DNA from 3 places in the Leuconostoc sp. DB-1 genome. Region 1 is predicted to be linked to each of the others. Evidence: riboswitches for the same ligand, from Rfam matches in the RefSeq annotation. Region 1 holds a riboswitch; each other region holds the start of a gene.
What was found. A riboswitch is a leader RNA that binds a small molecule or an ion and turns the genes downstream of it on or off. The one in region 1 is predicted to bind thiamine pyrophosphate.

Region 2: another riboswitch for thiamine pyrophosphate. It lies ahead of thiE (thiamine phosphate synthase); the one in region 1 lies ahead of HFP47_RS03540 (acetylornithine deacetylase).
Region 3: another riboswitch for thiamine pyrophosphate. It lies ahead of HFP47_RS05815 (nucleoside 2-deoxyribosyltransferase); the one in region 1 lies ahead of HFP47_RS03540 (acetylornithine deacetylase).

Annotation. Positions count from the first base shown of each region.
Region 1 is NZ_JABFNJ010000001.1:750,143-761,456, forward strand. Features, by position in the region: partial or broken gene HFP47_RS03490 (oxidoreductase) at 253-1,089, shown strand; gene HFP47_RS03495 (Type 1 glutamine amidotransferase-like domain-containing protein) at 1,439-2,062, shown strand; gene HFP47_RS03500 (YitT family protein) at 2,275-2,925, shown strand; gene HFP47_RS03505 (Y-family DNA polymerase) at 3,029-4,351, shown strand; gene HFP47_RS03510 (hypothetical protein) at 4,344-4,724, shown strand; gene HFP47_RS03515 (hypothetical protein) at 4,711-4,962, shown strand; gene spxB (pyruvate oxidase) at 5,259-7,034, shown strand; gene HFP47_RS03525 (Hsp20/alpha crystallin family protein) at 7,187-7,609, shown strand; gene HFP47_RS03530 (NAD(P)-binding oxidoreductase) at 7,770-8,405, opposite strand; gene HFP47_RS03535 (DUF6622 family protein) at 8,858-9,361, shown strand; TPP riboswitch at 9,513-9,601, shown strand; gene HFP47_RS03540 (acetylornithine deacetylase) at 9,690-10,955, shown strand; gene tenA (thiaminase II) at 10,958-11,314, shown strand, end outside.
Region 2 is NZ_JABFNJ010000001.1:871,516-882,829, reverse strand. Features, by position in the region: gene aroB (3-dehydroquinate synthase) at 1-748, shown strand, start outside; gene aroC (chorismate synthase) at 750-1,928, shown strand; gene aroA (3-phosphoshikimate 1-carboxyvinyltransferase) at 1,975-3,279, shown strand; gene HFP47_RS04165 (prephenate dehydrogenase/arogenate dehydrogenase family protein) at 3,276-4,127, shown strand; gene HFP47_RS04160 (shikimate kinase) at 4,135-4,935, shown strand; gene HFP47_RS04155 (hypothetical protein) at 4,939-5,493, shown strand; gene HFP47_RS04150 (type I 3-dehydroquinate dehydratase) at 5,490-6,371, shown strand; TPP riboswitch at 6,521-6,611, shown strand; gene thiE (thiamine phosphate synthase) at 6,744-7,382, shown strand; gene thiS (sulfur carrier protein ThiS) at 7,409-7,606, shown strand; gene thiF (sulfur carrier protein ThiS adenylyltransferase ThiF) at 7,617-8,264, shown strand; gene HFP47_RS04130 (thiazole synthase) at 8,286-9,062, shown strand; gene HFP47_RS04125 (MFS transporter) at 9,086-10,312, shown strand; gene HFP47_RS10660 (hypothetical protein) at 10,319-10,513, shown strand; gene HFP47_RS04120 (hydantoinase/carbamoylase family amidase) at 10,546-11,314, shown strand, end outside.
Region 3 is NZ_JABFNJ010000001.1:1,188,806-1,200,119, reverse strand. Features, by position in the region: gene HFP47_RS05840 (adenylosuccinate synthase) at 1-740, shown strand, start outside; gene HFP47_RS05835 (argininosuccinate synthase) at 930-2,156, shown strand; gene argH (argininosuccinate lyase) at 2,212-3,594, shown strand; partial or broken gene argF (ornithine carbamoyltransferase) at 3,594-4,609, shown strand; gene HFP47_RS05820 (phosphoketolase family protein) at 4,694-7,060, opposite strand; TPP riboswitch at 7,438-7,545, shown strand; gene HFP47_RS05815 (nucleoside 2-deoxyribosyltransferase) at 7,655-8,125, shown strand; gene HFP47_RS05810 (thymidylate synthase) at 8,150-9,157, shown strand; gene HFP47_RS05805 (class I SAM-dependent methyltransferase) at 9,138-9,896, shown strand; gene HFP47_RS05800 (NFACT RNA binding domain-containing protein) at 9,946-11,314, opposite strand, start outside.

The DNA of each region.
Region 1 (11,314 bases):
TATCACTTATGACCTATTAACCATGATTTTTAAACTTTAAGACTAAGAATAGGGGATTGTCGCAAGAATTATTTCGTGAATATCAACACCGCGGGGTTTTGAGTCCTTAACCGCGCTCAATTAAAATAAAGTGATAAAATGAAACAAATGAACGCTAATTGTTTGTTATCATATGATTTCAGACGGAGTTCCGGCGCGGATGCTTATCATATAGGAGGAAACTAAATGTCAAGGAATGAAGAAAAAGTTTAGCTTGTAACGGGTGGATCAACTGGATTTGGGCGTAAATTAATTGAAGAATTAATTGCAAAAAAGATTCCAGTCGTAGCTACTGCAAGAAATTTATCAGCATTTAATGATTTAGAAACGAATGAGGATGATTTGCTACTTAAAGTACAATTGGATGTCACAGACCAAGAACAAGTCAACAATGCTGTCCAGTCAACGCTCAATAAGTTTGGAAAAATTGATGTTCTGGTTAATAACGCTGGCTACGGATACTCAGGTTCGATAGAAGAATCAGATGAAACTGCAGTCCGCCAAATGTTTGAAGCAAATTTTTTGGGGGCTAGTGCGATGATTCGTGCAGTGTTACCAGCTATGAGAAAAAACAGATCAGGATTAATTATCAATGTCACATCAATAGGCGGTTTACTAGCGTTACCCACCTATGGCTATTACAATGCAACCAAGCATGCCTTAGAGGGATTAGGTAAGGCGTTATCATTAGAAGTTGAACCTTTTGGTATTAAGGTAACAAATGTCGAGCCTGGTCCCTTTAGAACTGATTGGGCAGGCAGATCACAATTTTCTGCCAAACATTCAATTAACGATTATGAAAATACGCCAGCAAGAACATCTGAGGAAGCTTCACATGCCAGATCAGGCGAACAAACTGGCTCTCCTGAACTAGCTGCAAAGGCATTTATTAAAATCGCTGCCTCTGACAATCCGCCTTTGCATTTTATTGCCGGTCAAAATGCTTTTAAACGTGAACAAGAAGAAATTTCTAATATTCAACATGATATGCAAAAATGGCAAGAGGATTCAACCCATCTGGACTATGGCGACGAGACATATTGGCAATAGATGGGAAGAGAGTTAACAGACCGTTATTTTTGAAGAAGTTGGGGGCTATTTTGAAATTGTTCGAAAAAATTTTACGTTTGAATCCGATAAATGGATAAACAAAGAAGTTTATCACTATAACTTACATGAAAATAATTTATAACAACTGTTTAGATTCAAAATCATAAGAGTTACTTAAATGGCCTATCCTGATTATCAGGATTTTTTTATTTTACGAACAATCACATTTTTGTTGTTACAATGAATACTTTCTCCCATTCGATGGCCTCTTAGCGTCTGAAATGGTGCTATAATTACACTTAATATTATTTTTATGACATAATCATGGGTTAGAAAGCGTAAAACCGCAATGAATAAACTACTATTGACTGCTTACGGGTTCTCAACAGATAAAATCAAACGTGCTGCACTAGGATTGCTTAATATAGAACATTCTAGTAAAGCATGTATTATATCTACTTCTAGACCAGAAGAAAAAGAGAAGCATCCACAAATGCAACAAATCAGAAATGACTTATTAGAATTTAGACTAGATCAGGTTGATTTTCTTGATGTGGAGTTTGAAAGTGCAAAGAAACTATATGGTTATGACTTGATATTCTTGAATGGTAGTTATCCATTTTATCTACTACATTTCTTGAAAAAAAGTGGTGCTGACCATATCTTAAAAGACATTAGTAGGACTGGGGTTCCAATTTTTGGGCTAAGTGCTGGATCGATTGTAATGGGACCTTCCATCGAATATTTGCAATATCTTTATCCAGAGGACAACCAATTTAATGATACAGATTTAACAGGTTTGAACTTAACAAGTACTACAATTTTCCCGCACTTCAAAGAAATGTTAACGCGTGATGCTGATATTGACAAAAAACTAACTTCGTATGAAAATACAACTGGAGTTAAAATCATGAGGCTTAATAATGATCAAGCCTTATCGTGTCATTGCAAAGATAAAGTCCTGATTGATTAAATACCGAATTGGAAACCCTATATATCAAATAACGATTTAATCTCAAAATCCTAACTTTTCGCGTTATACTCAACTTCTTTTAAAGAATAGTGGAATAGGGGTTGTGCTGAAAAAATTACAGATACGCTCAATACAGAACTTAAATCATTAATTGACAATTCACTATCATCCATTTAAACTTTACTTATAAATAATAAGTTGAGGAAAAGAATTTGTTCAATAAAAAATTAAGATCGTATTCTTTTCGTCTTTGTTTGTCTATTGTTGGTACCATTATCATTGCCTTTGGGATTGTTTTATTCCGTTTGGCGAACATGGGCATTGATCCAGCAACAGCAGCAGATGTTGGTATATCAGATACCTTCCATTGGAATTTAGGGAACTATCAGCTTGGATTTAATGCGCTATTGTTCCTTGGCATTTTGTTTTTCGATCAAACACAGTTTGGCGTCGGAACATTAATTAATATGTCGTTACCAGGATACATTATCGCTTATTTTACACCGAAGTTTGAACCTATAGTTGGGCGTTGGTTTGGAAGCTTTTCTTATCTTGAAAACATATTTTTATTTGTCATTGGTATGTTTTTATTTTCATTAGGAATTGGCATATATACAAGTGTAAATCTTGGTGTTTCCCCGTACGATGCGGTTGCGCCATTGTTCAACAAAAAGAAATGGGCCAGTTATCGTCTGACAAGGTCTGTTCAAGATTTGTTCTTTTTTGTAGTTGCCATTATATTTGGTGGACCACTGGGTATTGGAACTTTTTTGATTGCCACGTTAACTGGCTATATTGTACAATACTGGCGTCAGCTATTTAAAAAAATAAAACACCACATACAAAAAACGCACAGCTTTTAGTTGTGCGTTTCGTCATTCAAAAATTAAATACAATTTATCCTCTTGCCAAACAGAACGTTTGTTCGTATAATGAATTATACAGCTTTTGTTTTGGAGACAGCATATGGTAAACAAGCAGAAAATTGAATACAACTACACGCAAGAGGAACGACGTGTGATATTTATGATTGATTCTAAAAGCTTTTATGCCAGTGTTGAGTGTGTGGAACGTAACTACAATCCATTGAAAGCCTTACTTGTTGTGATGTCAGAACAAGAAAATACCAACGGCGGTTTAGTCTTGGCATCTTCACCAATGGCCAAGAAAATACTGGGTATCACTAACGTTACCCGACAACGTGATATTCCTGTTTGTCCGGACTTAGTGATTGCTCATCCGAGAATGAACCTTTATATTCAAGAAAATCTACGTATTAATAACATCTATCGACAATACACTGATGATGCGCACTTATTGCCATATTCTATTGATGAATCTATCCTTGATATGACACATTCTTGGCAGTTATTTGGCAAAACACCAGCAGAAGTTGCTTTCAAAATACAACAACAAGTTCGGGACGAAACAGGCATCTATTTAACTGTTGGTATTGGTGATTCACCAGTCTTAGCTAAATTGGCGCTTGATATTGAAGCTAAACACGCAAAAAATTTAACTGGCATTTGGCATTATGAAGATGTACCAAATAAATTGTGGCCAATCACACAACTAACTGATGTTTGGAGTATTGGTTCACGAACTGCGCGTAAGCTAAATTTGATGGGTATTCACTCAATGTATGACTTATCTCACCAAGATCCATATCTATTTCGTTCGAAACTGGGATTAATGGGTGAACAATTGTTAGCTTTGTCTTGGGGTATTGACCGATCTGATCTGACTGAAACAATCAGGCCCAAAAATAAATCATATAGTAATTCTCAAGTTTTACCACGTGATTACGGCCAACAAGCTGAGATTGAAATCGTGATTCGAGAAATGGCGGATCAAGTTGCCACAAGAATTCGTGCCCACCAAAAGCAAACTTGCTTAGTTAGCTTGTTTATTGGTTATTCTTTTTCTGAAAGTGAGAAACAAGAATCACATGGCTTTAGAAAACAATGTCGTATTAGTCCCACTAACGATACCAATGCATTAATGGCTGTTATGATCAACCTCTTCAGAAAGCACTGGCGAGGCGAGATTATTAGACACATCGGGATTGATTACGGTGGACTAGTTGATGATACTGGAGTACAGCTTAATCTTTTTGAACAACCTGAACACATCCTTAAAACAAACAAAATTGATCAAGTTGTCGACGAAATTCGTCAACGGTTTGGTACTACAGCTTTGATGCGGGCTATGTCTAAAGAAGTCGGTGGAACAGCCATTAACCGAGCTAGTTTAGTTGGCGGACACAACGGAGGCAACAGTTATGACTGACAATGATGATTTCACTACGATAATCAATCGCTACTTCCAAAACGATTACCGAGAACGAGGAAAAATTAAATGGAACGGCTACTTTCTGTCCGACCACACTTCTTCTTTAACCAAAGAGGGCATTCAACGAAATGCAATAACTAAGAAATTACCCGCAATATCACTAAATGATGCGCAAGATATTTTACGACACGCTTCTGCTAATTATCATGCCGTAACCGTTCAACAAAATATTAAAGATAACGAAGGAAATCTGATCCCTAATGTGACTGGTTTAATAAATGGTTTTTCCGAATTAGGTGTCTATATTGACCACCAATTCATAGCCTTTGAAGACATTAGAACAGTGGTAAGAAAAAATGAATCCAATTGAAAATATTATCGCAGAGATTAATTCTTTATTCACTAAACAACCTAATACTATTTATGAAGTACGATTGGTTAATCAACGATATGCTAAAAAAGTTAATGTGTTCTTTGAATATTATCGGATTGGACATGCGACTCATTCACAGCAGATTGCTCGTTTAAATGATGAATATCGATCTCAAATACCAGAGTTAGCGACAATGATTCATCAGGCTACTGGCCTGACGGTTAACACCAACTAATTTATTCGTGAATTAATTATCATCTAAAGTTGTTTTTAGATTCAATATGCTCTATACTATTCGTCTTATAAACACTTCAGCCTCGGTAGATAGGGTGATTACAATAATTAATTGAATAATGTTTGCTCCTTCAAATCCGAGTATTACTGTTAGCTACTTCACTAATTTGATATTCTATCCTAGTTGATATACAATTTAGTTATCATAATGAAAGCGCTTACAACGTTTTTGTTTTTAGGAGGCCAGGTTAGAATGTCAGATAAAAAATATCAGCTGGGTTAGCAGCTTTGAAAGTCATGGAAGGATGGGGTGTTCATACTATATATGGCATTCCTTCCGGAACATTAAGCGGGTTGATGGATGCTATGGGACATCCTGAAAATAATATTAAGTTTTTGCAAGTTAAACATGAAGAAGTTGCTGCAATGGCTGCCGTGATGCAATGGAAATTCGGTGGAAAATTAGGCGTCGCTGTTGGATCAGGTGGTCCAGGGGCTACTCATTTGATTAATGGCTTATATGATGCAGCTATGGATAATACGCCTGTATTAGCAATTTTGGGGTCAAAGCCAGTTCGTGAATTAAACATGGATTCCTTCCAAGAATTAAATCAAAATCCAATGTATGAAAGTATCGCTGTTTACAATCGTCGCGTAGCTACTGCCGAACAATTGCCTCATTTGGTTGATGATGCAATCCGTACGGCGATTGCCAAGCGTGGTGTGGCTGTTCTTGAAGTACCTGCAGATTTTGGATTTTCACAAATTGATGCCAATTCGATTTATTCAACACCACTGTATTCATCAGGCCCAAAGTATAAAGAATACAAATCAGCACCTGTCGATAATGCTGATATTGATGCTGCTGTTGAACTATTAAACCAAGCAAAACAACCAGTTATTTATGCTGGTGTGGGTACCATGGGTCATGGCTCAGCTGTACAAGCATTATCTCGCAAAATAAAGGCGCCCATTATCACGACCGGTAAAAACTTTGAAACTTTTGACTGGGACTTTGAGGCCTTTGCAGGTTCAAATTTCCGAGTAGGGTGGAAGCCAGCCAACGAAGCTGTTCTCGAAGCTGACACTGTATTATTTGTTGGAACAAACTTCCCATTTTCAGAAGTTGAAGGGACATTCCGTAACGTTGACAAGTTTATCCAAATTGATAACAATCCTGCAATGCTAGGTAAACGCCACCAAAATGATGTTGCCATCCTCGGTGATGCTGGTGAAGCAATTGATGAAATACTTGCCAAGGTTTCCTCGGTTTCAGAATCACCTTGGTGGCAGGCTAACATTAAAAATATACAGAACTGGCGCGATTATATGACCAAACTTGAAAAAAAGACCGAGGGCGACCTACAAGCTTACCAAGTTTATAATGCAATTAATGAGCATGCAGCAGATAACGCTATTTTCTCAATTGATGTTGGTAACGTAACACAGCTATCAGTTCGTCATTTGCACATGACACCTAAAAATATGTGGCGCACGTCACCATTGTTTGCGTCAATGGGTATTGGTCTACCGGGAGGTATTGGTGCCAAGAACACTTATCCAGATCGTCAAGTTTGGAATTTGATAGGTGATGGTGCCTTTTCAATGACATATCCAGATGTTGTGACAAATGTTCGCTACAACTTACCAGTCATCAATGTTGTCTTTACCAATACGGAATATGGCTTCATCAAAAATAAGTACGAAGATACTAACACCTACAACTTCGGCGTTGACTTTACAGATGTTGATTATGCCAAAATAGCCGAAGCCCAAGGGGCGATTGGATTGACAGTAAGTCGCATTGAAGATATTGATCGCGTCGTTCAGGAAGCGCTTAGCTATTATGGTAAAGGCCGTGTCGTGGTGATTGATGCAAAAATCACTAAGGATCGTCCAATCCCTGTTGAAACATTGAAGTTAGATAAAAGTTTGTATAGTGCAGAAACTGTTAATGCTTATAAAGAAAAATACGAAGCGCAGGAACTCGTCCCATTCCGTGAGTATTTGGAATCAGAGGGACTAATTTCAAAATATATTAAAGACAGTAATGACAATAAGTACAGTTTCTAACAAGATACTTTTTGATGTTTAAATGCATTTTGTTTATACCTTGCCACCACCAATCCAATCTATAATGCTAACTAGTATGTATCATTTGACAAAATTTATAGACGATACTATAACATAGTTGTAGACATAAAAAATTTGATGGAGGTGTAAATATGTCAAACAATTTAATGCAACGTTTTAGTTCTGATGATATTTTTGATTTTATGAATCAGGCTATGCATCCTTGGTCCGATCAACGTTTACTACCAAAGTCGATCAAGACTGATGTGATTGAGAAAGACGATCGTTTCACCGTTACTGCAGAATTAGCTGGGGTAAACAAAGACGACATCAACATTGATTACAAGAATGACCAACTTTTGATTAGTGCTAAACGTGATGAATTCAAGGATCACACTGATCATGACGGTAATATTTTGCAGAGTGAACGGACCTACGGATCTGTGTCCCGTGCTTACTATTTGCCAGGGGTGGACTCAAGCAAGATTACAGCAAAATTCGCAAATGGCGAATTGCGCGTTGAATTGCCTAAGAAAGCAACTGAACAATCAAGTACTAATATTAAGATTGACTGATCTATAATTCGGTGTTTCTATTAATTCGTCCTTTGTATTAGCCGTTGAGGCATTAATTGATACAAGTAAAAAAGCTCGTCCGGATGGATGAGCTTTTTTGTATTGGGCATATTACATTTTTATGTTGGGCATCCACTTATATCAAAGACTTCATGACTTATTAGATGCTTTCTAAAGCTTCAAATATAGGTGTATCACCATCACTCATTTTTATAACTTGATTTATTGTTGAATTGTGATTCAAAATGTCCGCTAATGTTGCGCCAACATTTTGAATTGAATTCTTCGTTAGCGCCTTATCATTCAAGCTAATTTTATTGGTTCCTGGTATGTCTACGAGTGCAGTTGCTTGTAAAATCGTATAATTAAGTTTCGTTTGTTTCACAAGATAATTATCCGCAAAAAATTTAGCGATATTATAATTCATCAAATCAGCCATTGCTGGATTATGCCATTTATTAGGTTCAAGTGAATATGCTGAGCTCAGCATGATATATCTAGAAACACCATTCGATTCAGCTATATTCATTGACTTGACTGCACCAAAAGCATCTGTTTGTAACAAGTCTTTATTGCGCGATCCGGCTACAAAATAAATTGCGTCAATGTCTTCAACTTTTTGAGATAAGGTTTCAATATCATCATGTAAATCAAAATTGATCGCAGTGATATTTTTGTGTTTCATTGTCCTTTCGGGGTTTCGTGATCCAGCTATAATTTCGTGATGTTGATTAATCAGGTGCTTGATTAACTCTTGACCAACACGACCATTAGCACCAATAACAAATATTTTCATTTTTTATTTCCTCAAATTAGGCTCATTTTTGAACATACCTTACTATATGTGAGTTTAACATAATTTATATTTTTGTGTTGCTAAGCACTTTCATTTAGAAAATGAATAACTGGCTTAAGAATTAAATACGATGTTCACTTTTGAAAGAACGATAAAAAAATTTTGTGAATGATTTTTGAGGACGAGACAATTGTATAATCCTTTGACTTTCCCCTCCAGATAGATGATGATTTTTTCCCTTACATATAAATGGTCACCACTTACATTTACACACTGACCTGTCGTCAAGTATTTTACCTCTTGTCGTAATTCTTATCTCAACAGTTATATTTTTCAGTATGATATTGAGTGTTGAAAGATATTTCTAATGTAGAAATTTTGTTGATCCGGTTTGTTGTGTAAATTGTCATTTCATACTAACCAAAATTTATGTAAAGAAGGGAAGTATCATCATGGCTGATATACTAAAATTTATTTTCGAAATCATTAACAACACACCGTTCTGGGTATGGGTTGTTTTAATTATACTAATTAAACGAGGTACCTCATTAATAAATGACAGTCCTGCTTCTATTGGAAGATCAATCATAATGCCTTTTATTTTCGTTATTTGGGGTCTAAATACAGTAGTAAACAAATTTGCTTCTCCAAATACTTTGCTGAGTTTTTACCTGGTGGCATTGATTTTAGGATTTTTGTTCAGTTACTTACTTTATATGCGACGATCTTTTTATGTTGAAGATGGTCAATTAATTCAAGAGGGTAGTGCCTTACCTTTAGTTATTATGCTAACCAATTTTCTAGTAAAATATATTTTAAACGTTATTCTCGCTATCCATCCAGTACTTTACACTCAGATGAATTTCAACATTTTTTATGGTATTGTTTCTGGGTTCACAGTTGGATTATTCTTTGGCGGCATTTATAAAACGCTTACGGCAAAAAACAATTTTTGAAGTCATAGTGAAAGGAGCTATTCCAGTTCCCAAGATCATGCTCAATTACACCATCGTAACCGTAAAACATAGACAAAGGTTCATGTAAGTAATTACGCGTGTCTTTTGACAGAGGTTGCAAAATAAGATATACTCGGTTAATAATTGAATAGTAAATAACTAGGGGCGCCAATTGGCTGAGAAGAACCCTTTGAACCTGAGATGGATAATGCCAGCGGAGGAAAGTGAATTGTGTGATACAACAGTAACTTGTTAGCAATACATATTTAAAGCAATTTTTGAGCACTTTTGTCCGCTGGCAAAAGTGCTTTTTTTGTGGAGGTAAAGCATGGATTTAACAAAAGTTACTCAACAAATTGCGTCGCAGCAAGATGATTTATTAGAATTGGTAAAGCAGTTGGTTGCTTTTGAGACCCCAGCGCCACCAGCACGTAACACACGTGAGGCTCAAAATTTTGTTGCTGATTACTTACGGCCTTTAGGATTTGATATTGATCAATGGGCATTATATGACAACGATGACATTGTGGTTGGAACCAAAAACGGTGATTCGACATATCAGAGCTTGATTATTAATGGACATATTGACGTTGCCTCGTTAAACCCTGATGAGCAATGGTCTTTTTCACCTTTTGAGGCTGTTATTCAGGATGATCGATTAATTGGTCGTGGTGTATCAGATATGAAGGGTGGACTAGCAGCGGCATTGTTCGCCTTAAAAACTTTACATGACCAAAACATTTCTTTACCAGGGAAAGTATTATTTGAATCCGTTATTGGTGAGGAAGTTGGTGAAGCTGGCACAAAATCAACCATTGATCATGGTTATACAGCAGACTTTGCACTCGTAACAGACTCAAGTGACTTAGAGGTTCAAGGGCAAGGCGGTGTTATCACGGGATGGATAACAATTAAAAGTGATCAAACGTATCACGATGGCTTACGTCGTAAAATGATTCATGCTGGTGGTGGTTTGCGAGCAGCAAGCGCTATTGAGAAGATGGCCAAGATAATTATTGGTTTACAAGAGCTAGAACGTGACTGGGCAATAAATAAGGTGTACCCAGGGTTTCCTGCTGGTACAAATACGATTAATCCAGCAGTGATTGAGGGTGGACGACATGCAGCCTTCGTAGCAGATGAAGCGCGTTTATGGATAACAGTCCATTTTTATCCCAATGAAACCTATCAATCTGTCACTAAAGAAATTGAATCCTTTGTAACTCGTTTAGCGCAAGCCGATCCATGGTTACAAAATCACTTACCTATTTTTGAATGGGGCGGAAGTTCTATGATTGAAGATCGAGGTGAAATTTTCCCAGCACTAGAAATAGATGAAAACCACGCTGCAGTTCAATCACTATTAAAGTCACACCAGATTACATTTGGAACTAGGACTAACATCTCTTTTTCGACCAGTGTCACTGATGGTGGCTGGTTTGGTGATGCGCACATTCCGGCTGCCATTTATGGTCCGGGTGATTTAAATAATGCGCATGCTGTTGATGAAAGCATTTCAATTGAGCGTTTGGTGCGGTACAGTCAATCTTTAGCACATTTTATTGCGGAGTGGACACATACTAAAAAGGAGTAATAATGGTATTTAGTCAAGAAATTCTTACAGAACTTAGCGATGTTTGGCAAGCTAATTTAAAACATCCATTTGTTCAAGAAATTGGTGAGGGTACTTTACCCGTGGAGAAATTCAAATATTATATGATACAAGATTATGTTTATCTTATTGATTATGCCAAAATATTTGCCCTAGGTGCGCTTAAAAGTACAGACCTAGAGAGCATGACGCAATTTTCAACGATTCTTCATTCAACCTTAACGGATGAAATGGCGCTTCATCGGCAATATGCTGCCCAATTTAACATTAGTAAGGAAACTTTGGCATCAGCACAGCCAGCCCCAACAACTTTGGCATATACAAATTATTTATTGTCAGTT
Region 2 (11,314 bases), 120 kb from region 1:
CGTTATTGGTGATTTAGGTGGAGTAGTCGCCTCTTTGTACATGCGCGGAATTGCTTTTATTCAAATTGCGACGTCATTAACAGCTCAAGTTGATTCGTCGGTTGGTGGTAAGACAGCCGTGAATCTTGGTAATACAAAAAATATTGCTGGCTCTTTTTATCAGCCGGATTTAGATTTAGTTGATGTTACTTATTTGAATACACTGACGGACCGTGATTTAGTTGAAGGATATGCGGAAGTTGTTAAAACATCAGCATTGGCTAATCAAGACTTTTTTGATTTTACTGGTCAAATCAAATCGGTAGCAGATATACGTCATCATGCGCAAGAATTGTCAAAACGTGCGATTGCTTATAAGGCTAGTGTAGTGATGGCTGATGAAAAAGAAGCTGGAGACCGCCAGTTTCTGAATTTTGGGCATACTTTTGGTCACGCGATTGAACTATTAGCTCATGGTGAATTACGTCATGGTGAAGCTGTGGCGATTGGTATGATTGCTATTAGCAGTCGATTTGAACAACATGGTATAATGCCTAGAGGGCTAACTACTGAATTATTAAGTCGATTGGAAGCTGTTGGTTTACCAACACATTCGCATTTTATCGGGACAACTGACTTCTTTAACCACTTGATCAATGATAAAAAAAATCATGATGGTATTTTGAATTTAGTGGCTCTTGAAAAAGTAGGTCAGCCAATTATTGTAAAGAAAAAAATCGCCGACATGCCGGCATTTGTGGAGAATTAATATGAGATATGTTACTGCTGGTGAAAGCCATGGCCCTGAAGAAATTGCTGTTATTGAAGGTATTCCTGCCGGATTACACATCAGTCAAGAAGATGTTAATGAGCAATTAGCTCGACGTCAGCGTGGTTATGGTCGTGGTGAACGTCAAAAAATCGAAACTGATACAGTTACCTTTTTGACAGGTGTTCGTCACCAAACAACACTTGGATCACCAATTACATTGAATGTTCACAACGATGATCATAATAATTGGTCGAAAATTATGGCCCCTAATGAGCCAGCAACAGCAGAAAATACGCTCCGTAAGGTGTTGCGCCCGCGTCCAGGACATGCTGATTTGGTTGGTGGGATGAAGTATCGTCACCGTGAAGATTTACGCAATGTTTTGGAAAGATCTTCGGCTCGTGAAACGACAATGCGTGTTGCAGTTGGTGCTGTTGCCAAAAAATTACTTTCCGAAATAGGTGTTGATGTTCATGGTTTCGTTGTGAATGTTGGACCTGCTAAGTCCGACCTAAATGAGTTAACTAAGTATAAGAACCTGCAAGAGTTGCGTGTTGTGACAGAAGGTTTCGACACACGTGCTCTAAATGCTGAAGCTGATGAAGCTATTAAAGAAGTAATTGATAAAACAAAGCGTGATGCAAATACTGTAGGAGGCCAAGTCCAAGTTATTGCGACAGGTATGCCTGTTGGATTGGGATCATATGTATCTGCCGATACAAAGTTAGACGCTAAAATTGCCAACGCTATTGTTGGCATCAATGCCTTCAAAGGTGTTCAATTTGGTGGTGGTTTTGATAACGCAGAAAAGTATGGCGATCAAGTCATGGATGAAATTTTTTGGGACGAAGAACGTGGCTTTTATCGTGGTTCTGATAATCTCGGTGGTTTTGAAGGTGGTATGACGACAGGAGAAGCAATTGTTGTTCGTGGTGTTGTTAAGCCTATTCCTACTTTGTATCGTCCTATGCAGTCAGTTGACATTGATACACACGAAGACCACCGTGCATCGATAGAACGCTCAGATACAACTGCAGTTACTGCCGCTGCTGTAATTGCTGAGGCAATGGTAGCAATTGAGTTAGCTAAAGCTGTTTTGGATAAATTTGATGCAGATAACATTGAACGGATGAAAGAACAAGTGGCAGTGTATCGTGAAGAAATAAGAAAGTTTTAATATAGCTTCGGCTATAGTACATATTATGAACAAAGGATAAAAAGAGATGATTAAACTCACTAAAGCAGAAAAAAATGGCCTTCATGGAGAAATAACAGTTCCTGGCGACAAGTCAATATCACATCGAGCATTGATGTTTGGTGCGATAGCTGAGGGGAAAACTGTCATTGATAATTTTTTGATGTCAGATGATGTGATGCATACCATGGGTGTTTTTCGTGCGCTTGGTGTGGAAATTGACCACACAGAATCACAAGCTACAGTTATTGGTAAAGGCCTTACAAATTTTAAGGCACCATCTGCTGGATTAGATATGGGCAATTCAGGAACTTCAACTCGTCTCCTCATGGGATTGCTAAGTAAGCAACCGTTTGATCTGAATATTTTTGGTGATTCATCACTGAGCAAGCGACCATTGCGTCGTGTTGCCGACCCGTTGTCAATGATGAATGCGCAATTTGAATTATCTAATGACGAGTTCTTACCAGCTGTAATTAAGGCCAATACTGAACTAAATGGTATTACTTATCATATGCCGGTAGCATCAGCGCAGGTCAAAAGTGCTATTTTGCTAGCGGGCATACAAGCTGAGGGTGAAACAACGATTATCGAAGATCTACCATCAAGAGATCATACAGAGCGCATGCTCCGTCAGTTTGGTGGGCAAATTAAAACAGATAACGGTGTAATTACTGTTAAAAAGCAGTCAAAACTAAGCGGTCAGCATGTTTTAGTACCATCGGATATCTCAAGTGCTGCATTTTTCATGGTGGCTGGTTTAATTACACCAAACTCGGAAATTACCATTAAAAAGGTCGGTGTCAATCCAACGCGTGATGGTGTGATTAAATTGCTTGAACGGATGGGTGCAGAAATTACTCAGAAACCGATTGCATCTGATGGAGAACCGTTGGCTGATATCACGGTCAAAGCACAAACTTTACACGGTATTGCAATTACTGCTGAGGATATTCCTGGTGCAGTTGATGAACTGCCCATTCTTGCTCTAGCTGCTACACAAGCTGTGGGAGACACGATTATAAGTGGTGCAGAGGAATTACGTGTAAAAGAAACTGACAGAATTTCGACAGTCATTAGTGAGCTAACTAAATTGGGCGCTGATATTGATGAGAATCCAGATGGTATGGTTATTCATGGTGGAACGCTCTTGCACACGTCAAATGGCTCAACACTACTTGACTCACATGGGGATCATCGCATTGGTATGATGAACGTGATTGCTTCTCTCATTACTGAAGGGGATGTAGTATTAACCGGTGAAGAAGCTATGAGTGTGTCGTATCCTGGATTTGTAGAAGATGTGTCCTCAATTAAGAGAGAATGGTTATGAAAAATATCGTTGTTGTGGGTCTTGGCGAAATGGGGGCATCGTTAGCCAAAATTTTAAACAAAGAGCCAAAAAACCAAGTAATAGGTGTTGATATTAATGAAAAGTCGCTCAACTATGCAAAAGATCATGGTATTGTTTTTGAGGCAGCTTCTAATTTAGTAAATGTTGCATCTCATGCTGATGTTATTATCTTGGCCACACCAGTAACTTATATCGAAGAAATGATTCGTTCATTATCTCAACTATCTCTAAAAAAAGAGGTAATCGTTACGGATACAGGATCGACAAAACGAGATATTATGGATGTGGCTGAAGCAGTTTTGACACCAAAAAATATTCATTTCGTTGGTGGGCATGCTATGGCCGGTACTCATCGGAGCGGTGTTGAGTGGGCAAATGAAAAATTGTATCAAGATGTGCCTTATTTCTTAATTTCAAGTTCAATTTCTAATGCTCGTAGGTTGCAGGAAATTCTTGAACCGATTGCCGCTAAATTTATGCCAATTTCAGTCAAGAAACACGATGAGCTGATGGCTGTAATTAGTGATATACCGCATATTATGTCTTTTGCATTAATGAATACTGCCACTAACCAGCTGGGCGATTCAACGACATTTGGACAGTATGTTGCTGGTGGCTTCAAAGATATGACACGCATAGCGGAAAGTGATCCAAAGTTATGGACTGATGTATTGTTAAGCAACAAAGAAGCAATATTAACTAGTCAGTCCTTGATAATCGAGCAATTACAATTATTTTCTCAAGCAATTGAAGATAATGATGCATCAACTTTGATGACTTTAATTTCGTCAGCACAGGAGTCAAGAAAAAATTTATTGTTAAAGTGAGAAAATTATGATTAAAGAACCAGATACATTAATGCTTATTGGGTTTATGGGTGCTGGGAAAACGACTGTGGGTAAGGAAATTGCTCGGCAACATCATTCAAAGTTCGTAGATATTGATTCTGAAATTGAACGTGCTGCCGGTAAATCAATCGCAGAAATTTTTGAAGAACGTGGCGAAGCCGGCTTCCGTGAGTTAGAAACCAAAGTTTTAAATAATGTACAAACATTTGATGGTGTTGTTGCCACGGGCGGGGGTGTAGTGGAACGACCAGAAAACTTAGAAATTCTTCGCCATTCTCCAGCGACAATTATTTATTTACATGGCAATTTAGAAAGTACTATTGGCCGCTTAATTCTTGAAGGACAGCGCCCGTTACTTCAAGAAAAATCGACGGCGGAATTCTTTGCATTATGGCAGGAACGTGACCCAAAGTACGAAGAAGTTGCCAATTTCACCGTAGAAACAGTTGGTAAAACACCGGCGCGTATTGCAGCTGAGATTATTGCCTTATTTAGCGCTAATGAGGATGAACTAGCACTACTACAATTGCGTTCACAGATAGATGCATTTGATCGTCAAATTTTTAAAATTATTTCGGAACGTTTTCAGATTGTTGAAGCAGTGGCTCGTTATAAAGAAAAATTTGGTATACCAACGATTCAACAGGATCGTATGTTAAAGTTACGTAAGGAATTGAAATCAGATTTTAGTACTTCTGTAGATATCACAGATGACATGATTGATGGTATTATGACCATTTTGATGCAGGCTGCCATTGACAAAGAGAATAGGCAATTAAATAGGTGATTTATGAAACTTCACACATTAGGACCAAGTGGCACAGATTCTGAACAGGCAGCACAATATTATTTAACGGACGAAACCCTAATTTTGCACAATAGTTTTGAAGAAGTTTTATTACATCTAAGTGACTATAAAGGGGATAAAATAATTTTACCAGTTGCATTTAAGTCTAATCAGGAACCAGATTTAAATTGGGCCGACTTTAATTATTTAAATTGGTCACAGCTTGCAATTGAAAAAACATTTTCGCTACCCTTAATGACGATGAGTGTGATTGAAAATACCCAATTTGAGCGAAATGTAGCAATAGTCCATGCGGCCACAGAAGGCTTAATGAAAAGATATTTAACCTCTGTGAATTTAGATAATGCTTGGGGGCCGTCAGTGATGTTTGCACCAAGTAAAATTGTTGCATTACAGAGCTTTATAAAAGAACAAAATCGGTTTACAATTGTTTCTGAAGAACAATTCAAAAAATTACCTGAAAGTAGTGACGAAAAATACCAAATTAGGCAACAATTAAAGCCTCAGATGGTTTGGATCGTCTATAGAGTCCTATGACATTAAGAGAACTATTAAACATACCTAGCAGTACGAATAAACCGATTATAGCAGTCCCCCTAACTTTAGGACCTACGGACAAAATTAGTCCGTTCGCTCAAAAACTACAACAACAAAATCCAGACATTGTTGAATGGCGGGCAGATTACATCGCAGATGACTTTAGTCAGGCGGTTATGTGGCAACAAGTTAAGGTTGGGGCACAAAGTGAATTGGCGCAAAAAGACGTTTCTGCCATGACAGAAGCGAAAATGTTGTCAGAAATTGATAATGCCAAGCAAGAATTCATGGCTAATTGGCCACAAATAAATGTTCAAATTATTAAAGAGTTAACTGGTACGGTGTTTAATAGTATTGGTGGTTTTCCGGTGTTGTTAACATATCGTACGGTTACACAAGGTGGCCGTGGTGAAATGAGCCCAACCGAGTATGCCACTTTTATGATTACTGCTTTACATTCGGGGTTTCCGTTTGCAGCTGTTGATGTTGAATATACATTAGATGAGCCGATACGACAAAGTATTATGGACGCAGCCAATAAAGCCAATGTTCCAGTATTACTGTCATACCACGATTTTGAATCTACCCCTAAAAATTTGCCAGCTTTAATCAGTGATATGGCTGATACTTCAGCAGATATTATCAAATTGGCTGTCATGCCTGAATCCGAAAAAGACGTTGATTACCTATTGCAAACAACTAAGAACGTCAATATTTCGCAACCATTAATCACGATGAGCATGGGAGAGATAGGTAAACGTAGCCGTATCGAGGGATATCAATATGGGTCAGAAATGACCTTTGCAGTACTTGATGGGACACAAGGAAGTGCTCCTGGGCAGCTGACAATTAATGAATTATTGCAAGCTTGGCAATAATGTGCTATATTAGTTAAGACCAACTGGGTAGTATCTATCTACCTACCCGCTATCTCTCCGGAGGTAGCGCTTTTTGTTTACTTTGATTTACTAGGCAATTGTTTCTTGTGTTTACAAAAAATAAATGTTATAGTATTCATGAAATTATATATGTATGTCTGGGGTGCCCGCGAGGGCTGAGAAATACCCATTGAACCTGATCGGATTAAAATCTGCGTAGGAAGATGTGATTAATAGATTTTTTATTAAGCTGTTTTTTTGCGTACCTATTTGCGCAAAAAAAACAGCTTTTTTATTTGAAAAATTTAAAAAGGTTCAGTGTATTGAAAAATTTCAAAAATATATTATCAGGAGGTTTACGAAAAGGAGCCCATGGATGTAAATATAACTAAGGTGCTAAAGCTATATTTAGTCACAAATCGATACGATTATTCTGATGAAGAGTTTTTAGGTCGAATTGAAAAAGCATGTCAGAACGGTGTCACAATCGTTCAGCTAAGAGAAAAGGAGGTTACCACGCATAAGTATTTTGAACTGGCAACGAAAGTGAAAGAAATTACTGACAGATTCAGAATTCCATTGATTATTGATGACAGAATAGATATCTGTCAAGCAGTTGATGCTGCTGGTGTCCATATTGGCGATAATGACTTACCGATATCAGTCGCAAGACGTTTAATTGGTCCAGAAAAAATTTTGGGTGTGTCTGCTAAAAGTGTCATGAGAGCCACACAGGCTGAACTAGAGGGGGCAGATTATTTAGGAGTTGGCGCTATTTATCCAACTAAGACCAAGGTAATCACAAAACCTACGTCAATCGAAACTTTAAAGGAGATTACACGAACTGTCTCCATACCAGTCATTGCAATTGGTGGTATCAAGGAACATACAATTCACAACTTTAAAAATACTGAAATCAATGGTGTGGCGATGGTTAGCGAAATTATGTGTGCCGAAAATATAGCGGACAAAGTATCCGACACGATTAAAGAACTTGACCAAGTACTTTAAAAACTAGAGAAAGGTGGTCCTAGGTAATGCTTAAGATAAATGGCTCTGTAGAGAATCAGTACGTTGGAAAAACAATTGCACAACTGCTCAATGACAAAAATGCTGCTTTAGAAAACATTGTAGTTGAACACAACGGTAAGATTTTACAACGTGAACGTTTTGTAGATACTTTTATTCATAATGACGATCAAATTGAAATTATTTCATTTGTAGGTGGAGGTTAAAGGAAGTCTTATGCACAAAATTAATATTGATGGTTACAGCGTTCAAGAAGTATATGAAGATATGAAACAACGCAATGTGCCAGGAACGTCAGAAAAACTTGCACAGGCCCATGTGACTATTGCAGGTGCCGGTGGACTTGGCTCTAATATTGCCATCGCATTAGCGCGTGCAGGAGTAGGGCATTTGACTTTGATTGATTTTGATGCTGTTGAGTTGAGTAACCTGAATCGACAGCAATTTAAATTGAGTCAAATTAATGTACCAAAGGTAATTGCGCTAAAACAAAACATATTAGAGTTCAATCCATTTATTACAATTTCAACAATTCAAGAAAGAGTCACGTCGCAAAATGTTGAAGCTCTATTTGGTGATAGTGATATCATATGTGAGGCATTTGATGACCCGCATAGTAAAGCAGTCCTATTAGGTAGTTCTCGTGAAATTTTTCCAAATAAACCGCTTGTTATGGGCAACGGGTTAGCTGGAATTCATAGTCCAAATAATATTAAAACGAGACAACAGAGCGAAAATGTATACATCTGTGGGGATAACATTAGTGCTGGAGTAGAAGGATTGATGGCACCAAGAGTGCTTGTGTGCGCTGGTCATCAAGCAAATGTCATTTTACAGCTAATACTCGGTAAAGTGGCTTTATAAATTTAGGAGAAACTAATAGTAATGAAAGAAAATACTGATACCTTGACCATTGGTGGTCATACATTCACTTCAAGATTCATTTTAGGATCCGGTAAATATTCCTATGAATTAATTGATTCAGCAGTAAAAAATGCTGATGCTCAGATAATAACAATGGCATTGAGACGTTCCAATGACGCCAAGGAAAATATTTTAAACTATATTCCTGAGAATGTCACTATTTTACCTAATACTTCAGGCTGCACAAATGCTGAAGAAACTATCCGAATTGCTCGTATTGCCCGTGAATTAAGTGGTAGTGACTTTATTAAATTAGAAGTAATTCCTGATAAAAAATACTTAATGCCTGATAATTACGAAACATTAAAAGCAACAGAAGTTCTGGCCAAAGAGGGCTTTATTGTAATGCCTTATATGTTGCCCGACTTAAACATAGCCAAACAATTAACCGATGCGGGAGCGGCGGCAATTATGCCACTAGGAGCACCAATTGGAACCAACAAGGGCCTGTCCAACAAAGATTTGATTCAAATTCTTATTAATGAGATTGACTTGCCAATTATAATTGATGCGGGTATCGGAAAACCTAGTCAAGCTGCTGAAGCTATGGAGATGGGGGCAGATGCCATTATGGCCAACACAGCAATGGCAACTGCTGGAAATATTCCTTTGATGGCTGAAGCATTCAAATTAGCAATCAATGCCGGGCGTAAAGCTTATTTAGCAAAACCTGGCCGGGTATTAGATGGATCTGCTTCACCGTCTTCAACGCTAACAGGAGTAAGTAATCCTGCTTAGGATGAATTCAAAAAGGAACTCACATGGAAAATACGATAGACCCAATAAATAAACGGCATAATAGTTGGGTCACTATTATTTTATTAAATTTTTTTGGTTGGATATTCATATATGCAGACCGGACAATATTAAATCCTGTTATGCCAGCTATTCAGTCAGAATTTGGCTTGAATCATAGCCAACTGGGTTTGATTTCGTCCTTGTTTTTCTTAACGTATACCATCGTGCAAATGCCTTTTTCTACCTTAGCAGACTACTTTAGTAAAAAATGGATTATTGGACTTGGTTTCATATTTTTTGGTGTGATGACCTTATTTTCTGGATTAGTCACAACTATTGGACTATTCTTAATTACTAGAGCAATGGGGGGTATTGGTGAAGGAAGCTTCTATGGCGCATCGTATGGATTATCCTCGCAAGTATTACCGAAAAACAAGTTAACTTTTGGAACAGCTTTAATTAATTCTGGACAGGCCTTTGGGCAAATTCTTGGCACATTATTATCCAGTATTCTTGTGTTACAGCTTCATTTTCATTGGTCTACCCCATTTATCACTATCAGCGTACCGACTGTAATCGTTGGACTTCTGTATATATTGGTTATACGAGACAAGCCGTTTAATGCATCAACTAAACCAAATCATTCTAAGACTGCAATTAAGTCAATCGACATCAAAGCGCTATTTACACGTAATTTGTCATGTACGTACTTGATGCTTTTTGCTTCAATTTATGGGCAGATTGTAATGATTACTTGGTTACCGTTATACTTGATAGATTATCGGCATATTTCAGGAACAAATGTAGGGTGGGTAGCATCCATTGTGCCGTTTATCGCCATTCCAAGTGCATTATTGTTTGCTAGAATAAATGATTATTTGAAAAATACTAAGACATTGATATGTATTTTAGTTCCTTTGTCGGCAATTTCACTGATTGTCGGCGTAACGATTAATAATGATATGGTCTTGTTACTGTCTTTGCTAGTCTATGGGGTAACAGGAAAAATGGCATTAGATCCTTTGCTATTGTATACCATTAAGATTAATGCTAAAAATTCGCAGCTGGCAATGACATTTGGAATTTATAATTTTTTGGGGATGATTGCATCAATTATTGCACCAATCATGACTGGCTTCTTAATTGATGTTACGAAAGGTATGAGCATTAGTTTTTATGTTGCCGCATTATTATTGATGGCGTCGTTAGTTTGTTTTAATTTTGTGAAATATGAAGCTGAACGAGACTGAACGCTTATGAAAAATATAGTATCTTTACTAAACGAATTCAAAAAAATTGGTTTAACTAGTTTTGATGGTGTGACGCGCTGTGTATATGATGAAAATTGGTTGGCAGCGCAAAAAAAGTATATGCAGATTGCTAGTGACTACGGTCTTTACACCTTTGTTGACGATATTGGAAATGTCTATGCAACAACAGAAAAAACCTAGGCCAAAGAGCATTCATATTATCAGGATCACACATGGACACTGTAATTAATGGTGGTCCGTTAGATGGTATTTATGGGACTTTAGCGAGTTTGATATCAATTGGCACATTAATGAAAAAATTTGGTCGTCCCAAAATACCATTGATCGCTGTTTCATTTTCGGAAGAAGAGGGGTCACGTTTTAATACAGCTTTTACAGGTTCACGGTATCTCATGAATAAGTTAGAAGACACAGTATACGGTCTGAGAGATCATGAAGGTTTATCTTTTAATCATGCACGTCAAAATGCTGTTACTCAATTAAAGGAACTAGCATCTGAATTAAAAGTGACTGGTCTGATCCACGCTTTTATTGAGTTGCATATTGAACAAGGACCAATATTAGAGAAAAAAAGACAAGATATCGGGATAGTGACTGATATTGTTGGTCAGAAAAAGCTATTGATCAAATGTTACGGTGTTGCTAATCACGCAGGGACAACGCCAATGAATATGAGATGTGATGCAATGAAAAAAGCAGTCACATTGATTCATCAGCTTTATGCGGTTTTAGATGAATTTGTAGCGTTGAGATACACAATTGGACAAATACGAGTTCAACCAAATGCTGCTAATGTTATTCCTAGTGAAGTTGATTTTTCATTAGATTTAAGACATAAAAGCCAAAAAAGGTTAGATGATGCATTCACAGCTGTTAAAGAGCTGACGGAATTGAATGATAGTATTTTGACGATTATGACGGATGTGAATGCCATTAAATTAAGTGATCAATTGGCAAATAACAGTGCTTTGGCTGCGCAAT
Region 3 (11,314 bases), 440 kb from region 1:
ATGAAATATATGATAAATATGTTGAATATGGTCGTCAATTGGCACCGTATGTCACTGATACATCTTACTTACTTGGTCAACAAATGAAAGAAAACAAACGTGTGGTTTTCGAAGGAGCCCAAGGGGTCATGTTAGATGTAGACCACGGCACATACCCATTCGTTACTAGTTCAAATCCAACTGCTGGTGGCGTTATGAATGGCGCGGGTGTAGGGCCAAAGCAAATTCAAGATGTTGTGGGCGTTATTAAAGCTTATACATCACGCGTTGGCTCAGGACCATTCCCCACAGAATTGTTTAATGATACAGCGGACCATATTCGTGAAATTGGTCATGAATATGGTGTTGTGACAAAGCGCCCACGCCGAATTGGTTGGTTAGATGCTGTTGCATTGCGTCATGCAGTGCAAGTATCTGGCTTAACGAAACTAGCTATTAACTCATTAGATGTTTTATCTGGGTTAAAAGAAGTTAAAATTGCAACATCATATACTTATAAAGGTGAAGAAATTCATCATTTCCCAGCATCAGATACTTGGTTCCAAGGACTAGATGTTAATTTTGAGACATTGCCTGGTTGGGATGAAGATATTACTGATGTCACGAAGTTTGACGAATTACCAATTAATGCACAAAACTATTTGAAAAGAATTTCTGAATTATTGGAAGTTGATCTATTAAGTTTCGCTGTTGGCCCTAAGCCAGAACAGACACATTTATTGCGCCCAGTTTGGGAATAAACAGTACAATTAATAAAGCAAATAAGATGAATAAATTCGTCTTATCTGCTTTTTTTTATTAAATATACAATAAAATAGCATATATTCACTTTTATACTGTATATAAACGAAATATTATTGCATATTTAATCAAACGGGGTTAATATATAATCATCGAATAGCTAAAGAAAAAATGATGAGGGCAAAATTATGACAGACACATTAGTATTAGCATACTCCGGCGGTTTAGATACTTCAGTAGCCATTCCTTGGTTAAAGGATAAAGGGTACGATGTTATCGCAGTTGTTTTGGACGTTGGGCAACATGGCAAGAATTTAAATGAAATTCAAGCAAAAGCCTTAAAAGTTGGTGCCAAACAATCAATCGTTATCGATGCAAAAGCTGAATTTGCAGATAAATATGTTGCACCAGTTATTAAAGCTAACATGATGTATGAAGGCGAATATCCAATGGTATCAGCCTTGTCTCGTCCATTAATCATCAAAAAGTTAGTTGATATCGCACATGAAAATGATGCCGTTGCGATTGCGCATGGCTCAACGGGTCATGGTAACGATCAAGTACGTTTCGAGGCCGCAATTCATGCATTGGACCCTGACATGAAGATTGAAGCACCCATTCGTGATTTCCAGTGGTCACGTGAAGAAGAGATTCAATATGCACAAGAACATGATGTTCCGGTACCTATTGATTTAGATTCACCATACTCAATTGATGAGAACTTATGGGGACGTGCCAATGAAGCTGGTATCTTAGAAAACCCATGGAACCAAGCGCCAGAAGATGCATTTGCATTAACAACTGCCATTGAAGATGCACCAGATACACCAGAATTTATCGATGTTACTTTCGAAGCTGGTGTGCCAGTTGCGCTTAATGGTGAAGTATTGTCATTAGAAAAGCTCATTGTGGCGGTTAATGAGATTGCTGGAAAGCATGGTATTGGCCGTATCGATCATATTGAAAATCGTTTGGTTGGCATTAAGTCACGTGAGATTTATGAAGCACCAGCTGCAGCTGTACTGATGACAGCACATAAGGATTTGGAAGATTTGACACTAGAACGTGATGTTGCTCATTTCAAGCCAATTGTGGAACAACAGCTAGCTAATTTGGTTTATGAAGCGAAGTGGGTATCACCATTGTTTGATAGTTTAATGGCCTTTATTGATAGCACACAACAAAATGTCAATGGTGTGGTTAAGATGAAGTTGTTTAAGGGTAATGCCACTGCGGTTGCCCGTCAATCTGAACACAACTCACTATACGATGAAGATTTGGCAACATATACATCATCATCATCATTTGACCAAGCATCTGCGGTAGGCTTTATCAAATTGTGGACACTAAGTAATACGGTTTATGAACAAGTCAACCATGTCCATTCACAAGCGAAAAAGAACACAGTGAAATAAAAAATACGAGCCTAGCTCGTGTACATAGATAGCAATAAAGGGAGTAATGAATAATATGAGTGATAAATTATGGGGTGGTCGTTTTACTGCTAAAGCTGCAGAATGGGTAGATGAATTTGGTGCTTCAATTCACTTTGATCAAAAAATGGCAGCTGAAGATATTGAAGGTTCGATAGCACATGCGAAAATGCTTGGCAAACAAGGCATTATCAGTCCGGAAGAATCAGAAAAAATCGTGGCTGGTTTGAAAATCATCAATGAAGAACTCATTGCTGGAAAAATTGAGTTTGACGTTAAAAACGAAGATATTCATATGAATATCGAATCATTATTGACCGAGAAAATAGGTCCGGTGGCAGGAAAATTGCATACTGCTCGTTCCCGTAATGACCAAGTGGCCACTGATTTTCATTTGTGGGTCAAGCATCGTTTGCCCCACGTTCTAGAATCTCTAACTGAATTGCAAGAGGAGTTGTTAACTTTGGCGACAACTCATGCAGGAACCATCATGTCTGGGTATACGCATTTGCAACATGCGCAGCCAATAACTTATGGTCACTATCTTCTTGCTTACTTTGAAATGTTTCAACGTGACTATGAACGTTTCGAATTTAACCAAAAGCATACAGACATTTTGCCGTTAGGAGCAGCGGCATTAGCCGGGACAACTTTCCCGATTGACCGTGAATTTGTTGCTTCAGAACTGGGTTTTGACAGTATTTATCACAACTCATTAGATGCCGTGTCAGATCGTGATTTTGCTTTAGAATTCTTGTCAAACGCCGCTATATTAATGATGCACCTTTCCAGAATGGCAGAAGAGTTAATTTTGTGGTCAACTTACGAATTTAATTACATTGAACTATCAGATGATTTTTCAACTGGCTCGTCAATTATGCCACAAAAAAAGAATGCTGATTTTGCTGAATTAGTTCGTGGAAAAACAGGAAGAAGCTATGGCGCATTAATGGGTCTGTTGACAACGATGAAGTCATTGCCACTAGCCTACAACAAAGATATGCAAGAGGATAAAGAGCAGGTCTTTGATATTATGGATACGGTTCTAGCCTCTGTTAAGGTGTTTACGGGTATGCTAAGTGGCTTGACGGTTCATAAAGAGCGTATGCTGGCCACAACACAAGATGATTTTTCGAATGCGACTGAACTAGCGGATTACTTGGCCACTAAAGGTGTACCATTCCGTGAAGCCCATGCAATTGTGGGTCAATTAGTCTTGACAGGTATTCAATCAAAAATGCCATTACAAAAAATGTCTCTGTCTGATTTGCAAGCCGTAGCCCCACAAATAGAAGAAGACATTTACGAAAAACTACAATCTGAAACAGCAGTTAACCGACGCACTTCGTTAGGCGGTACGGCTGTTGAAAATGTTAAAAAAGAAATTGTAAGAAATAAAAAAGTTTTGGAGGCAAGGTAATGCATTCACATTTTCAAGGAAAATCTTTTCTTAAAGAAATTGATTTTACAAAAAAAGAGCTAGAAACATTCATCGATTTGGCTGCGCACTTCAAGTATTTAAAGCAAAATAATATACCGCATAAATACCTTGAGGGCAAAAATATTGCCTTGTTGTTTGAAAAAACTTCAACGCGTACGCGTTCTTCTTTTACCGTTGCTGCAAATGACTTAGGCGCTCATCCGGAGTTTCTAGGTAAAAATGATATTCAATTTGGCAAGAAAGAGTCCCTGGAAGACACAGCAAAGGTTTTTGGGAGCATGTACGATGCAATCGAATATCGCGGATTTTCGCAAGCTACAGTGGAAGGATTGGCCACTTACAGTGGCGTGCCAGTCTGGAATGGGCTGACAGATGATTGGCATCCAACACAAATGTTAGCTGATTTTCTTACCATTAAGGAACAACTAGGCCACATAGCGGGTATTACCTTAGCCTATATGGGTGATGGTCGAAATAACGTTGCTAATTCTCTGTTGGTAACAGGGGCAATATTAGGTGTTAATGTGCATATTGTATCACCAAAAAGTTTGCAACCAAGTGAAGAAATTCTAAATATAGCCAACCAAAAAGCTGCTGAATCAGGTGCAAAGTTGCTTGTTACAGATGACATTGATGGTGGCGTAAATGATGTTGACGTCTTGTACACGGATGTGTGGGCTTCGATGGGTGAAGAAGATACGTTTGAAGAAAGAATAAAGTTATTATCACCTTATCAAATTAACGCAACATTAGTCAAAAAACAAACAACGAACAGGTAATTGTGTTACATGATTTACCAGCATTTCATGATTTGAATACTAAAATGGCGCAAGATATTTATGACAAGTTTGGTATTAAAGAGATGGAAATCACTGATGAGGTCTTTCATGCTTCATATGCGCATCAATTTGAGCAAGCAGAAAACCGGCTACATACAATTAAAGCTGTCATGGCAGCAACTTTAGGAAATATGTTTATTCCGGAGCTGAATTAAAAATAGCAACAAGAAAAAGGAGCCTAAATAATTAGGATCCTTTTTCTTGTTGCTTTGAATTTCTAATGAAATAACAGAAAGAGGTCACTTAAGTGGTCGCCAGCGCCAATCTTCTACTTCGGGCAAGTCCGTTCCCTTTGACCTAGTATACGCAACGTGTAGGTCGAGCTTATCGGTCATTTCTTGCACGAGGGCTGCTTGCTTGGTGCGAATATTTTCTGGCAAGAGATTAATAGCAGCTTTAACTAAATTAAATCGATCAATTTTGTTAAGAACACGCATATCAAATGGTGTTGTAATGTCACCAACTTCTCGGTAACCATGAACTGCTAAGTGGTGATTGTGTCGTTTGAAGAAAATAGATTCAATCATTGGTTCATAGCCATGGAATGCAAATAATACTGGTGTGTCAGTAGTGAAGTAAGCATCAAATTCATCATCACTTAAGCCATAGCTGGCATCGGCCCGTAGTTTAAATAGATCCAATACATTGATGTAACGTATTTTTAATGATGGTATGTGTTCGTGCAAAATTTGTATTGCTGCTAAACTTTCTGTCGTTGGTTCAGAACCAGCTGAAGTAATAATAATATCAGGTTTTTCACCTTTGTCAGTACTTGCCCAATCAATGACACGTAATCCCTGCGTAACAAGCTGTTTGGCCTCAGTAGGTGAGAACCACTGTAAGCGGGGATGTTTGCTGGCCACAATATAATTAATCTGTTGCGTTGCTTGCGCAGCATGTTCAAATGTTGCGACCAAGCTATTAGCATCCGCTGGGAAGAACTCGCGAATGAAGTCTGGTTGCTTTTCATACAACATTGTTGTTACACCAGGATCTTGGTGTGAGTAACCATTATGGTCTTGTTGGAAAACAGTTGAATCAGCAATAATATTTAATGCCGGCACGTCCTTACGCCATGAAACGTCATGAGAATGATTCAACCACTTAAAATGTTGCACAATCATGTCATCAACTTCACGAATAAAGACCTCATAACTGGCAAAGAATCCATGACGACCGGTTAGCGTATAAGCTTCAAGCATCCCCTCATCATAATGCTCTGATAACATAGAATCAATAATACGGCCTTCAGGTGCCATGAATTGATCATTAGGTTCTTTGATTGGTAATAGCCATTGGCGATTAGTTGTTTCAAAAATGTCTTGGAAACGATTAGAAGCTGTTTCATCTGGGCCAAAGCCACGGAAGTTAGTAGGATTAAGTTTGATGATATCACGCAAATAGTCACCTAACAAAATAGCATCTTGAGCTAAGTTATTGCCTGGCTGATTATTTTCTACCAAATAATTGTCAATGTCAGGTAAAATTAAAGGTTTGATAATACCAGCATTGGTGACCGAATTATTGGCCATACGTAGCTCTTTTTTCGGTAATACTTCTTGGATAGATTGTGTTAACTGACCGTTTTCATCAAATAATTCATCCGGTTTGTAAGATTGTAACCAATCAACCAGTTGTGGTATATATTCAGGATGATTTTGGTCAGCAGGAATTGGAATTTGGTGTGCACGAAATGAATTTTCAATTGGTTTGTCATCCCAAGTTTTTGGCCCTGTCCAGCCTTTAGGTGAACGTAAAACAATCATTGGCCAAAGTGGTCGTGTAATCTCTTCATTTGTCTGCTGAACGGCTTTTTCTCTAATGTCTTTAATCTCAGTAAATACTGTGTCCATGGTTTTTGCCATTTCTTCATGAACTTGCATAATCGGTTTGTCAAAAGAACTTACAAAGTAAGGGTGCCATCCCAGACTGTGGAAATACTCGGTTAGTGTTTCATCAGATTCTCGAGAGAGAACTGTGGGATTCGCAATCTTGAAGCCATTTAAATTCAAAATTGGTAATACAGTACCATCATTTTTAGGATTCAAAAATTTATTAACATGCCATGAAGTGGCTAGGGGTGCTGTTTCTGCTTCACCATCGCCAACAACAACCGCAGCAATGAGGTCTGGATTATCCAATACAGCACCAGCACCGTGCAAGATAGAATAGCCTAAAGCACCACCTTCATGAATCGATCCAGGTACTTTAGGATCAGCATGTGAAGCAACGCCACCGGGGAAAGAGAAACGCTTAAACATTTTCTGCATACCCGCTTCATCCTGTGTGATTTCTGGAAATGCTTCGGTATAACTACCATCAAGATAAGCATTTGAAATCATTACTTGTCCGCCATGGCCAGGCCCCTCAATGTAAAACATATTCAAATTAAATTTATTAATAGCACGATTTAAATGGGCATAAATAAAGTTTTGACTAGGAATCGTGCCCCAGTGCCCGATTGGGTGAATTTTAACTTGTTTTGCCGTTAACTTTTCCTTAAGCAATGGGTTATCTAACAAATAGAGTTGTCCAACTGACAAATAATTGGTAGCTCGCCAGTAGGCATCTAAATTGTTCAGGTAATCTGTTGAATCGATATTCATTTGATACTTCCTCCAATTTGTGACAACGCATACACAAAGTGCATGCTACGATTGCGTAAAAATATTGCAAGATATAAAATTAACTTTGCAAAGTATAGTGAAAAGTTCAGAAATAAATTGATAATTAATCTGAACCTGGCGAACACCAATTCATTATCAAGCCGTGTTTTTACATATTCATCGTAAAGGTTGTTTTTTAAAAAGTCAATACCAATACATTAATTGGTACGACCCAATTAATGTATTGGTATTGACTTTTATGGTTATAATCGCGTCATAACGGGAATTAACGTCTTAAAATTACTATTTGGTAAAATAATTTGTTTGCATACTTCTGAACAAGTGTGTTACACTCGATTTTGTTATTAGTCGATTAATTAACATACTAGGGGTGCTTTTAAAAAAGCTGAGAGAGAAGAGATAATCTTTGAACCCTTTGAACCTGATCTGTAGCAAGCAGCGTAGGAAAGTATGAATATATGATTTTTTTGCAATCATATAAACAGCCATACTATATCTAAGAGCGTTTGCAATATAACTGTTATTATTGCAAACGCTCTTTTTCTATGTGTTGAAAATTTAGGAGGCAATTTTGTGAATCAACGTATTTTTTTGGCGGCACCTTTCAAACAACTTTTGAATCAAAACAATCGAGTCAATACGGAAACTACACAGGCACTGCAGCAAGTAATGCAAGTGTTAGAAGATAAAGGAATGTTTGTGGATAATGCGCACAAACGAGAGAATTGGGGATTAGAAATGATGACCCCCACTCAATGTACAGATGCTGATTTTAATTCCATAAAAAATTGTGATATTTTAATGGCTTTTCCGGGTAGCCCAGCATCACCAGGTACCCATATTGAAATTGGCTGGGCGTCAGCATTTCATAAAAAGATTATTTTGCTTTTAAAGAATGATGTTGACTATGCATATTTGATACGTGGTCTTGGTGTAATTGGGGACGTAGAGTATATCTATTACGAAGATATGAATAGTTGCCTTTCACAAATAAGTAATGTGATAGACAATTATCTACAACACAATAAAGTATTGTCAAAGTAGCGTTGAATGAGGGAGTTGAGTTAAATGACAACATATGAAACCTTTGATGATGCCTATATAGCCGAACTAAATGAAATATATCATCATGCAGAATTTTTCAATGAGCCCAGAGGATTTAGTAGTCGGGAAAAATTAGGTGTTAATTTTAAAATTGAAAATCCCGTACAGAGAATTGTATATAGCCAAACGAGAAAAACAAATATTATCTTTAATTTTGCGGAGGCATTGTGGTATCTAACAGGAAACAATAGCTTGTCTTACATCAGCTATTACAATAAACGAATGCCTGATTATTCAATGGACGGGCAAATACTAACCGGTACGGCATACGGCAAAAAGCTGTTTCATTTTGGGGAACAAAACCTAAATCAATGGCAGAACGTTAAACAAGAACTGCTAAATGATGCTGATTCGAAACGAGCGGTAATCCAAATATTTGATGCACACGAATTAACAATTAATCAAAATTTAGATGTATCTTGCACATTGGGATTGCAGTTCTTAATTAGAAATAACCAACTTAATATGGTGGCTTACATGCGAGCAAATGATGCGTTTCGAGGCATAGTAAGTGATATTTTTTCATTCACCTTTATCCAAGAATTTATGGCACGAGAGTTGAATCTTAAAGTTGGAAAATATTACCATAGCGTGGGCACAATGCATATTTATGAACCTGATAATCAGTGGGTGACGCATGTGCTCAATGAATCAAATGATCAAACATTTATCTCTCCTAAAATGCCACAAGGAAATAATTGGGCGATGGTACATGAGCTAATGCATTATGAAGAAAAATTGAGAAAAAAAGAATTAACAATGAATTGGGTGGACATTCAACAGACTGAGTTATCGTCGTATTGGCAACAAATATTGGCCTTATTTAGTATTTACCAAATGATTTATTATCACGAGGAAGTGGACCAGGTGTTATTTGACCATCTTTTGCCAGTATATCAACATCTTTTGCTGAATAGATGGCCAACGAAAATGAGTAGAGGGATGGTGTCCAATGACAGAAAATTTATTTAAGGATGAAGTCGTGGCTAATCAGTTTAACGACTATAATGACGTATTAGAACAGGTTTTGGGATATAATTTTGTTTTGTCGATTTTGAAATCGACTCAAGCAAAGAAAATATTAGACTATGGATGTGGCCCTGGAAAAGTTTCGCTGCGTTTAGCAAACCAACTATCAGCCGATATAGTTGCGGTTGACGAGTCTGCTAAAATGATTGAAATTGCGAAAAGAGAGCGTAAGCATCAGCAAATTGATTATAAAATTGTTAAAAAAGATAATTTAGATTTTATCTCTGATAATTCAGTAGATGGTGCGATTGCGTGCTATGTTTTTATTAACAATCAGTCTGAACAACGAATTTTAAAGATTATGAGGGAAATTTATCGAACATTGCGACCAAACAGTCACTTCATCATTTTAGATACTAATCCAAATACCACGGGTGTACCATTTTCAACTTTTCAAAATGGTGAACCGGGGAAATCTTATAGTTATGGTGAAGAACGTGTTGAAAAGTTGAATCTGGACTCGCAAGAAAAACTTATTTTGCATGATTTTAACTGGCCAAATCGTATGTATGAAACGAATTTAAAGCGAGCAGGATTTAGTGAAATTACAGTTCGGTATCCAAAGTTAGAAGATTTTTCAGCAGAACAAATCCAACAAATAGAACAAGAGTATCACTATAAGAGTTGGTTAAATGAAAAAACACAAGCACCATTTATTTTATACCAAGCTATAAAAAAGTAGATTTTTCGAGGAACAAAAAAAGACCAAAGCATTTGTTTTGGTCTTTTTATTATTTTATTTTCAGTTTTGAAACTAAACTAGCATCGGGCGTAACATATAGTGTTTGCTGTCCTTCAAAAATAACAAAACCTGGCTTTGAACCATTTGGTTTGCGCAGTTTTCCGGCAGGTAAATAATCGACGGGGACATTGGCAGATTCACGCGCCTTGCTGAAGTAAGCAGCGAGCTTTGCGGCCTCAATAAGCGTTGTATCTGAAGGATTAGAATCATGAATAATAACGTGTGATCCTGGTATTTTTTGGACGTGTAACCAAATATCTCGACGATCAGCTTGTTTTAATGAAAGTCGTTCGTTTTGCAAGTTGTTTTTACCAACTTCAATCAACGTACCATCGGAACTTTCGAATTTATCAGGTTTTGATACCTTTGGTTTTTGTTTATTTTTCTTATTGGCGCGAATGTATCCCTCAGCGGTTAATTCGAGGCGGATATCTTCTACGTCCTTTGGAGATGCAACATCTAATTGTGCGACAATATTATTAAAATAATCAATTTCTGCGTCGGTCAACGCAATTTGCTCATTAACAAAATCTACGGCCGTACGTAATTTACGGTATCTGTTGAAATATTTTTCAGCATTTTTCAGACCGTTTAGTTTAGGATCTAAGGGGATTTCTAGTAAATTATTATTATCATAATAATTTTCAATAGATACGCTTTTCATTCCTTTTTGAACGAGGTGAGGGTAGGTAATTAACAAATCGCCTTTGACTTTTAACTCATCAGCATTTTCAGCGTCTTCAAGTGTTTTTAATAATTTCTTTCGCTTAGCCGTATTTTTTTTCAATTCGTTTTTAACAACCCGAACGAGGGTACCGGCTTGTTGGTTGACACGTTCTCTTTCAGCTTTTCCGATGTAATAGGCGTCAAGCATGGTGCCTAACGTTGGAAATTCTTCTTGTGACACGCTGTCTTGCAACCAGTCAAAGGCAGAGTAGCTAAGAGAACCATCTTTTGAAGTGAAAAGTGTGGGGGCGAGATGGTCAAAATGAGCCAACCATTCACGCGCATGCGCTAATTGATCACCTGCCTGATTAATTGCTCGAGCCAATGCTTCCGCGGATTCTCTTCCGAATCCCTGATACGTTTTTTGAATGTATTTAGGCCATTCTTCGAGAGGTGTATCTAGGATCATTTGAGCTAAACCATCTAGCCCTGCAGTAAACGGATTCTTCAAATTCTGGGCAGGAGGCAAAACATAAGTTGCACCAGGAATCAAAGAACGGACACGATTTTGGTCGGCAGGAACATGTTTAATTAGTTCCAGGATACGGGCATCACTTTCACGAACTAAAAATAGGTTTGAGTGGCGTCCCATCATCTCTAAGGTTAAGCGGATTTCTTGTATGTCCCCTAAT